Regions from separate parts of the Mesorhizobium sp. URHB0026 genome, predicted to be linked through region 2. Evidence: predicted binding sites of a transcription regulator. Region 2 holds the regulator's gene; each other region holds the start of a gene.
The links. Region 2 encodes PhoB, which activates phosphate uptake and scavenging genes when phosphate is short. Its sites were predicted from a motif close to TGTCATNNANCTGTCAT; they were not measured.

Region 1: the regulator PhoB is predicted to act here: its motif matches at 1,464-1,480, upstream of ACVWWD_RS08070 (PhoX family protein).
Region 3: the regulator PhoB is predicted to act here: its motif matches at 1,693-1,709, upstream of ACVWWD_RS12240 (ceramide glucosyltransferase).

Annotation. Positions count from the first base shown of each region.
Region 1 is NZ_JBSSCN010000001.1:1,582,207-1,585,480, reverse strand. It holds gene ACVWWD_RS08070 (PhoX family protein) at 1-1,401, opposite strand, end outside; gene ACVWWD_RS08065 (hypothetical protein) at 1,679-2,173, shown strand; gene ACVWWD_RS08060 (response regulator) at 2,351-3,013, opposite strand; gene ACVWWD_RS08055 (sensor histidine kinase) at 3,010-3,274, opposite strand, start outside.
Region 2 is NZ_JBSSCN010000001.1:1,026,009-1,029,282, reverse strand. It holds gene pstB (phosphate ABC transporter ATP-binding protein PstB) at 1-56, shown strand, start outside; gene phoU (phosphate signaling complex protein PhoU) at 82-789, shown strand; gene phoB (phosphate regulon transcriptional regulator PhoB) at 809-1,498, shown strand; gene ACVWWD_RS05155 (ROK family protein) at 1,501-2,736, opposite strand; gene xylF (D-xylose ABC transporter substrate-binding protein) at 3,002-3,274, shown strand, end outside.
Region 3 is NZ_JBSSCN010000001.1:2,451,116-2,454,389, reverse strand. It holds gene ACVWWD_RS12245 (O-succinylhomoserine sulfhydrylase) at 1-411, shown strand, start outside; gene ACVWWD_RS12240 (ceramide glucosyltransferase) at 442-1,593, opposite strand; gene apaG (Co2+/Mg2+ efflux protein ApaG) at 1,813-2,205, shown strand; gene ACVWWD_RS12230 (Hsp33 family molecular chaperone) at 2,279-3,274, opposite strand, start outside.

The sequences.
Region 1 (3,274 bases), 560 kb from region 2:
CTTGCCGTTGCCGGCGTTGGGCTGGATGTCTTCGGGCCGGTCCATCTTGGTGGCGCCAAGCAGGTCGGCGGCGCGGCGTGTCTCGATCAGCACGTCGGCCTGGCCGGCAAAACCGTTTTCCGCCGTCAGCCGGCCGTGGCCGAACACGATCGGCATCCATTCGACCGAGCCGTCCTCCGCGAATTTTGCGACATGCAGTGTGCCGTCGTCGAGCATATCCTTGTTGGCCGCGCGGTCGCCGGCGTTGAACATGCCCTTGGTGACGAACTTGTAGACATAGTCGAAGCGCTCGTCGTCGCCGAGATAGAAGACCACGCGACCGTCCTTGGCGACGATCGATTCGGCGCCCTCATGCTTGAAGCGGCCCATGGCGGTGCGCTTGCGCGGCACCGAGGCCGGGTCGTTGACGTCGACCTCGACGATCCAGCCGAAGCGGTTGGGCTCGTTCGGCTCCTTGGCCAGGTTGAAGCGGTCATAGTGCGCGCCCCATTCATAGGCGCCTTCCGGAATGCCGAGGCGCTTGTAGTTGGCGGCCTCCTTGTGGCCCTCCGGCAGCTCGCCGGAGAAGTAGCCATGGATGTTCTCCTCGGACATCACATAGGTGCCCCAGGGCGTGACCCCGCCGGCGCAATTGTTGATGGTGCCGAACACCTTGACGCCGGACGGGTCGGCATTGGTCTTCACGCGGTCATGGCCGGCGACCGGGCCCGACAACGCCATTTCGGTGTTGGCGGTGATGCGGCGGTTGAGCTTACCGTCGCGAATCACCCGCCATTTGCCGCCCTCCTTGCGGATCTCGACGATGGTGCCGCCATGGGCGGCCATCTCGACATCGACCTGCTCCTTCGAGAGCGGCGCCACCTCGGCCGACTTCTTGCCGTCCTTCTCGACGATCTTGACGATGCCCGGGAACATCAGATGCGGGTTGGTGTATTCGTGGTTGACCACCAGCAGGCCATGTTCGGCCGAGCCGTCGAGCGGAATGTAACCGACATAGTCGTTGTTGTAGCCGAACTGCCTGGCCTGGGCTTGCGCCGACTGCTTCGTGGGGTCGAATTCCGGCGAATCGACAAACAGCGGATCGCCCCAGCGCAGCAAAACGTCGGCGTCGTAGCCGGGCGCGACGTGGTGCTTGTCGTCGATACCGGCCTCCAGCTCGTCGAATTTGAAGGCCGAACCTTCCGCGGCACGGGCATCATCGGCGGCGATCATGGCCAGCGGGCTGACGGTGGCGGCGATCGCCGAAACAGCAAGCGAACCCTTGAGGAAGCCGCGGCGCGAGAATCGCGCGGCGATGATCTCGCCCATGGTGCGGTTTTCGCTAGGATTGTTGGCGGGGCCCTCGTTTTCCTCGAGCAGGCTGGTGCGGAATCGGGCGTCGGGGGATCGATGTTCGGTCATGGGAACCTCTGGCTTGGTTTTGGCTGGAGCTTGTTGCCTGTTCGACCGCTTACGGCAGGCTGATCACATTTTCGTGACATGGTATCTCCGCTGCTGCTCACTCGCGAGGGCGATTCTCCACGCGTCGCCCTGGGACTTTGGTCCGATCTTGCGCCTGCAAAGGTCCTGGGGGACAAACGCAACGGTCGGGGGTCGCTTCCGGCCACCACGTTTTTCGGCGATGTTGTTGCACTGCAACGTTGGGGTGGGCACGCCGGCTCAATCGACGGAGATCAGTATGCGTGGATCGATCACGGCCCGTTGTTGCCGTCTGGCTATCGGATCGGCGGCCGTCCTGGCGCTAACCATCGCTCCCTATGAAATAGTCTTCCATGGCTTCGTGCCTGGACTCGATGCCGCGACCGCACATGCCGACAAGGGCGGCAACGGCGGTGGCGGCGGCAATGGCGGTGGCAATGGCGGCAACGGTGGTGGGGGTAACAACGGCAACGGTGGCGGCAACAACGGCAACAGTGGCAATGGCGGAAACAGCGGCGGCGGGAATAGCGGGAAGGGTAAGAGCCAGGGCCAGGGCGACCAGAGCACAAGCCATGTCAACGCCATGACCGGCGACACGGTCGACGTGGACGGCAACAAGATTACAGTTCAGCACCCTGACGGCTTGACGGAAAAGATCGAGAACGGCCGTTTCAGCATGATGGATAAGCTCGGCCGCACGATCATCGATCGCCGTGCCACACCGGCCGATGCCAGCCGGCTCAAGGCGCTTTGAATTTCGGCGCTTTGGATTTCGGCCCCATGAATTGCGGCCCCATGAATTGCGGCCCCCTGAATTTCGGCCCCCTGAATTTCGGCCTTGTGAAGTTGGTCGACAGGCAACGACCAGTTTCACACGTCACCTCCGCCGCCCCCGGCGGAGGTGACCTCGTTTCGCGGCGTTCCGCGATGGCTACGAACGGTCCCTGTCGCGGTCGCGAAACTCGCGCATGATGAGGGCCGCTTCAGTACGGTTTCGCACGTTGAGTTTCGACAGCACCCCCGTCATGTGATGCTTGACGGTCTTCTCCTGCAGCTCCAGGCGCAAGGCGATTTCCTTGTTGCTCAGTCCCTCCGCCACCAGCCGCAGTATTTCGGTCTGCCGGCCGGTGAGTTGCCGCAGCCGGTCCGCGACCCCGTTGGCGGGCTGCAGGGACTGCACATCGGAAAGCAGCCGGGCTGACAGCATCGGCGAAAGATAGCTTTCGCCGGTTGCCACGTTGCGCAGGATATCGGCAAGCGCGCGCGATCCGACACCTTTGAGGACATAGCCGAGCACCCCGGCGTTCAAGGCCTTGGTCACATCGGCATTCGCCTCCGAAACGGTCAGCATGACGATCTTTTGGGCGGGATGGTCGGCAAGGATGCTGGCAACCGCGGCCAGGCCGCCGCCCGGCATGGAAATGTCGATGAGCAATATGTCGGGCTGCATGGTCGAGGCGATGCGCTCCGCGTCCTGCGCGGTCGCACCTTCGCCGACCATCTCGAAGCCGCCGATCTCCGACAGGCTGCGCGTCACGCCTTCGCGGAACAGCGGATGATCGTCGACAATGGCAATGCGGATGGCGCCGATCATGCTTGCTCCTCGACCGAAAGACGGATCACCAGCTTCGTGCCTTTCGGCCCTGTCAGTGTTTCGAATTGGCCGCCAATGCTTTCAACCCGCTCCCTGAGACCGGCAAGGCCCAACCCCTCTGCCCGCGCCAGATCGAAGCCCGGTCCGCCGTCCGATACTTCAACGAAAAACCGACCATTTTTCATGCCTGCACGCACCGCCTGATCCTTGCCCCGTCCGTGGCGGTAGGCATTGTTCAGCCCCTCCTGCACGAAGCGATAA
Region 2 (3,274 bases):
TCACGTCGCCTCGCGAGAAGCGCACGCAGGACTATATCACCGGCCGCTTCGGCTGATCTCACGCATACGAGGACCAGGATCATGGCCGAACACACAGTCGCAGCCTTCGACGAGGATCTCGGACAGATCAGCAGGCTGATCAGCGACATGGGCGATCTCGCCGGCATCATGGTCGGCGGCGCCACCAAGGCGCTGCTGAATTCCGACAACGCGCTGGCACAGCGCGTCGTCTCCGACGACGCCATTATGGACGCGCGCCAGCGCGAACTCGATGATCGCGCCATCACCCTGATCGCCAAGCGCCAGCCGATGGCCGACGATCTGCGTCATGTGGTCGGCTCGATCCGCATGGCGGGCGATCTCGAACGCATCGGCGACCTTGCCAAGAACATCGCCAAGCGCGTCGGCTCCGTCGGCCTCACCGCCACGCCGCGCGACCTGTCGCATTCCATAGACTCCATGGCGCAGCTGGTGCTGATCCAGGTGCAGGGCGTGGTCGAGGAATATGCGGCCGGCGATGCCGCCGCCCTCGCCAAGCTCAGGAATGACGACGAACGCATCGATGTCAAATACACTTCGGTCTTCCGCGAACTCCTGACCTACATGATGGAGGATCCCCGCAACATCACGGCTTGCACGCATCTTTTGTTCTGCGCCAAGAATCTCGAACGCATCGGCGACCATGTGACCAACATTGCCGAGAATGCGTATTATGTGCTGACCGGCACGCAACTGCCCGCCAACCGTCCGAAGCAGGACGAGACGGCGATGTCGGTGCCGGCGGCTTGACGGCAGGGATGATCAATCGATGATCGCGCCACGCATCATGGTGGTGGAGGACGAGGAGCCGCTGGGCGTGCTCCTCCGCTACAATCTGGAGTCCGAGGGTTACCAGGTCGAGGTGGTGACACGCGGCGACGAAGCCGAGATCCGCCTCCAGGAAAACGTGCCCGACCTCCTGGTGCTCGACTGGATGGTGCCGGCGGTTTCCGGCATCGAACTCTGTCGGCGCCTGCGTATGCGGCCCGAGACGGAGCGGTTGCCGATCATCATGCTGACGGCGCGCGGCGAGGAGAGCGACCGCGTGCGCGGCCTCTCGACCGGCGCCGACGACTATCTGGTCAAGCCGTTCTCGACGCCGGAATTCATGGCCCGGGTCAAGGCACTGCTGCGCCGCGCCAAGCCGGAAGTGTTGTCCAGCGTGCTCAAGGTCGGCGACATCGTGCTCGACCGCGAATCGCACCGGGTCTATCGCAAGAAGAGCGAGATCCGGCTCGGACCGACCGAGTTCCGCCTGCTCGAGTTCATGATGCGCCATCCCGGCCGCGTATTCTCGCGCAGCCAGTTGCTCGACAATGTCTGGGGCGAGACGATCTACATCGACGAGCGCACCGTGGATGTGCATGTCGGCCGCCTGCGCAAGGCGGTAAACAATGGCCGCATGCCCGATGTGATACGCACCATCCGTGGCGCAGGCTACGCGATCCGCGAGGATTGAGATCAGGCCACGTTCTTGCCGGATCTCACCTGCACGCCCGGCGCGAAGATCTCCTGGTCGACGAAGGTGAGCGCGCGCATGGCGCAGCCCTCGCGGATCAGCGGCAATTCGTTCGGCTCTGTATCGAAGGAAATCGACGTCGAATGCTGGCCGCCGGCGGTCTGGGCGATGGCCTCGCGCAAGGCCGGCTCGATCAGATCGAAGGCGGCGGCGCTGACGCCGACCATCGCAACGGGCGCCGGATCGATCAGCGCGAACAGGCTGCCAAGCCCATAGCCCAGCGCCTCCCCGGCCTTGCGATAGGCCTCGCGTTCCGGTCCGTCTCTTTCGCGCGCCGTGGCCGCCAATGCACGCATGTCGGCGTCGCTGACGTCGACCGGTTTGGCGTCCTCACCCATCTGTCCTGCATTGCGCCAGATGGCATAGTTGCCGGCATAGGCCTCGACGCAGCCGCGCCGCCCGCAGCGGCAGAGCGCGCCGCCCGGGCGATGGATCATGTGGCCGAACTCGCCGCCCGAGGAATGGGTGCCTGTGAACAGCTCGCCCTTCAGCACCAGGCCCATGCCGATGCCGTGCGAGAGCAGGATGGCGATGAAGTCGTCGCGGTAGCGCTCGGGGTCGCGCCAGCGCAGCGCCACCGCCATCATGTTGCAGTCGTTCTCCATGGTGGCGGGGATGCCGAATTCGGCTTCGAGTATATCGGCGAAGGCAATGTCCGTCTGGGGCGTGATCGGCGACCACAGCATGGCGCGCGCCTCGGTGTCGGTGATGCCCTGGATCGCCAGCGCGATGCGGGCGATGCTGGCGACGTCGAGGTCGGGATCCTCGAGGCGGCGCCGGACGATGGCCACGCATTCGCCGATCAGCGCCTCGCGCGACATGGTCAGCGTGTCCAGCCGGCGCTGCTCCTCCGATATCACCTGGCCGGCGTAGTCGATGACGGCGACGGAGAGGAAATTCAGCGACAGCACCACGGTCATGACCGCCGCGGCCTCGGGGTTGAGGCCAAGGCCAACCTGCGGCCGGCCGCGTTTCAGTGAGCCGGCCTCGTTCGGCTTGCCTTCGCTCAGGATACCTTCGCCGATCAGGTCGGCTGATATCGCCGATATAGTCGAGTGGCTGAGGGCGGTGGTGGCGGCGATCTCGGTGCGCGAGGGCTGGCCACCCCGGCGCACGGCTCCAATCACCATTGCTCGATTGCGCCGGCGCAGATCGTCGTGGCGGATTCCGACCGACATGATTTCCCTCCCCGTCGCCGCGGTTCTTGACGCCCCCCCGAACACCCTCCGGCAACAGGTCGAATACTGGCAGAAGCGGCTGGGGCTGTCATTTATTTATTGCGAGGCTCGAAAAAAGGCTTCCGGCACCTCAAAATCCGTCAGAATCGATGTTGACAGGGTTCCGGCGATGGACGAATATTTTTTCGAGGCTCGAAAAAATAGGGCCTTCGTGCCGGCCTTGGGGCCAGTTTGGTCGCGCCACACGCGGCGCAGGGAGGATATCATGAAGAGATTCACAGTCGCCATTCTGGCGGGTGTCGCCATGTCGCTGACGCTCGCGTCGGTCGCTCAGGGGAAGGACAAAGTGATCGGCGTGTCGTGGTCGAACTTCCAGGAAGAGCGCTGGAAGACCGACGAGGCGGCCATGAAGAAGGCCATCGAGGCCGCAGGCGACAAGTACATTTCCGCCGATGCGCAGTCCAATCCCGGCAAGCAGCTGACCGATGTCGAGAGCCTGATTTCGCAGGGCGCCAGTTCACTGATCATCCTGGCGCAG
Region 3 (3,274 bases), 1.4 Mb from region 2:
CCGCTGCGCGTGCGCCAGCAGACCGAGAGCGCCGGCAAGATCGCCGACTTCCTGGCCGAGCAGCCGCAGATCGCCCGCGTCATCTATCCCGGCCGCGCCGACCACCCGCAGGCCGATATCGTCAAGAAGCAGATGTCGGGTGGCTCGACGCTGATCTGCCTCGACGTCAAGGGCGGCAAGCCGGCGGCCTTCGCCCTGCAGAACGCCCTCGACATCGTGCTGATCTCGAACAATCTGGGCGATGCCAAGAGCCTGATCACCCACCCGGCGACGACCACCCACAAGAATTTGAGCGACGAGGCCCGCGCCGAACTCGGCATCGGGCCCGGTACGCTCAGGCTGTCGGTCGGCCTGGAGGATACGGACGATCTGCTTGAAGATATCGCGCAAGCGTTGAAGGCCGCCAAATAGGTTTCGTCCAGGCAGCGTCGTCAGCAGCGATCAGGCGCTCGACGGCGTCTCCTCCAGTTCCGCCGTCTTGGTCCGGATGGTCATGGCGTTGCCGCGCCAGTCGACGGCGCCGCCGAGCCAGCCGCGCGCCCAGATGGCCGGGAGCATGACGTCCCGCGCGACCGTCGCCGCGATCATGCGCGTCGAGACGTGCCAACCCTTGGCCAGGGCCAGAGCGCATTCCGGAAGATAGAACGCCGCCAGCACGGCAATCGCGGTCGCCCAGAGGCTGACGCCGGCGCTCCCCGCCGCAACCAGCGCAAGAACCAGCGGGACCGCCGCACCAGTCAGGATCTCGGGCGCGAAGAACAGCGGGAAGGTGACGCGGCGCAGGCGCGCCCAGCGGGCCTGGCGCGACCAGATCTCGCGAAACGTGCGCTGGCCGAGCGGCTGCTCGAAGGGCGCCGCAACGAGGTTGACACGCAGGCCGAGGCCGTTCACCAGCTTGGTCGCGGCGGCGTCCTCGGCGATCTCGGCGGCCAGCGCGCGGATGCCGCCATTGGCGTCCAGCATCGGCTTGTTCCACAGCATGCTCTTGCCCTGCGCGAAGCCGAGGCCGAGCGCCTCGCCGGCATACTGCCAGCGGGCCTGCAATGTGTTCAGGAAGGCGCATTCGACGTCGGCCCAGAAACCATCTGGCCTGGAGCCGATCGGCGTCGAGCAGACAAGGCCGGTACCGTGCCGCCACGCCGCCATCATGTGCTCGACGTAGTCCCTAGGCATCAGAACGTTGGAATCGGCAAGAATGACCCAGTCGTGGCGCGCCGCTTCCCAGCCTTTCACGCAATTGTTGAGCTTGGGATTGGCGCTGACACGGTCGTCGCCGATCAACAGCCGGGCCGGCACCTGCGGAAACCGGGCAATCGCCCTGTTTATCAGTTTGACCACCGGGTCGTCGGCATGGGCGACGCAGAAGATCAGTTCGTAGCGTGGCCAGTCGAGCGCGAAGGCGCGTTCCAGCGTCTCACGTGTGAAGGGCTCGACGCCGCGCGACGGGACGAGAATCGACACCGCCGGCGATCTGCCCGCCGGCGGGGCGATCGTGGCGCGCCGTTTCAGCTGTGAAGCGGCAAGCAGGATGCTGGCAGCGTTTGAGAGGATGAGTGCGGTCGAAAGCGAGGCGGATATGAGAGTGAGTTCCATCGAGATCTGGTCACTCCGGAAGTCGGCCCGCGTCGCGGCCGTTTTCAACAGTTCGACAGAGGGCCGAGTCGCCCGGTTCGCGCACACCACCATTGTCGTGTGTCACTTAAATGACATTCTTTGCCGGCACCTGCGTTTCAATCCCAGGCGCGACAAGACGCGCACGTTGACCTGCTCACCGCGAGCGTCGAAAGTCGTCGGATTGTTTTGGAGCCGCTCATGTACCGCGCCGTGACGCGCAACATCGAAGTGCAGGTCAGGCCGTTCTATCTGGAGGATCGTTCGGATCCCCAGGAGAACCGCTACGTCTGGGGCTATCAGATAACGATCGACAACCAGTCTGACGAGTTCGTGCAGCTTCTGTCGCGCTATTGGCATATCACCGATGGTGCCGGCCGGGTCGAGGAGGTGCGCGGGCCGGGCGTTGTCGGCGACCAGCCGGAACTCAATCCCGGCGACAGCTATCAGTACACGTCCGGCTGCCCGCTCTCGACACCCTCCGGGATCATGGTCGGACGCTACACGATGCGCAACAAGCGCGGCGAGACGTTCGACATCGCCATCCCAGCCTTCTCGCTCGATCTGCCGGGGACAAGGCGCACGGTGAACTGAGGGCCGACGGTCACGCTGCCCTCAGCCGCCCTTCGGGCACCTTCTCCCCGCGGAACGGGGAGAAGGAAAGGCTTTACTGAGCCGCAAACTCGGCTGGGTCGAAGTCGTACTGCGTCGAGCAGAATTCGCACGCGACATGGATGCCGCCATCCTCGGTGCTGTCCTTGATCTCCTGCGCGGAGAAGCCCTCGAGGATGCCACGGATCTTGTCGCGGGAGCATGAGCACTGGTCGGCGACGGGAACGCCGCCGAAGACGCGCACGCCATGCTCATGGAAGAGGCGATAAAGCAGCCGCTCGGCGCCGATGGTCGGGTCGATCAATTCGGTCGGCTCGATGGTGCCTAGCAACGCCAGGAGTTCCTGCCAGGAATTATCGGCCGGATCGTGGACTTGCTCGCGCGGATCGCCGTCCCCACCCGGCAGGTCCGGAATGCGCATGCGCTCGGGCGATTGCGGCAGGAACTGCGCCAGGATGCCGCCGGCGCGCCATTGCTCGCGCGCGCCGCCGACACCGGGGGTCAGCAGCTTGGCGACCGAGAGCCTGATATCGGTCGGGATCTGTTCCGACTGACGGAAATAGGTGCGTGCCGCATCTTCCAGCGTTTCGCCATCGAGCTGGACGATGCCTTGATAACGCTGCGTATGAGCGCCCTGGTCGATGGTCAGCGCCAGCACGCCGCTGCCAAGCAGCGTCTGCTGGGACGTCTCACCTGCCCCGACCAGTGCTTCGAGCCGATCCGCATCGAAGCGTGCGTAGGCGCGCAGCGCCGAGGGCGTGGAAAAGTCCGCGACCAGCATGTCGACAGGCCCGTCGGTACGGGTCTGCAGGATGAACTTGCCTTCGAATTTGAGCGAGGTGCCGAGCAGAACGGTCAGCACACAGGCTTCCGCCAGCAGGCGGGCGACCGGCTCGGGATAATCGTGGCGGCCAAGGATGGCGTCGAGCATCGGCCCAAGCTGGACCGTGCGGCCGCGCACGTCGAGCGGACCGACCTCGAAGGGAACGACGTGATCGTCGCCGGCATAGCCGAACTCGCCGAGTTTGGGGTGATGTTCAGTCACTTGATG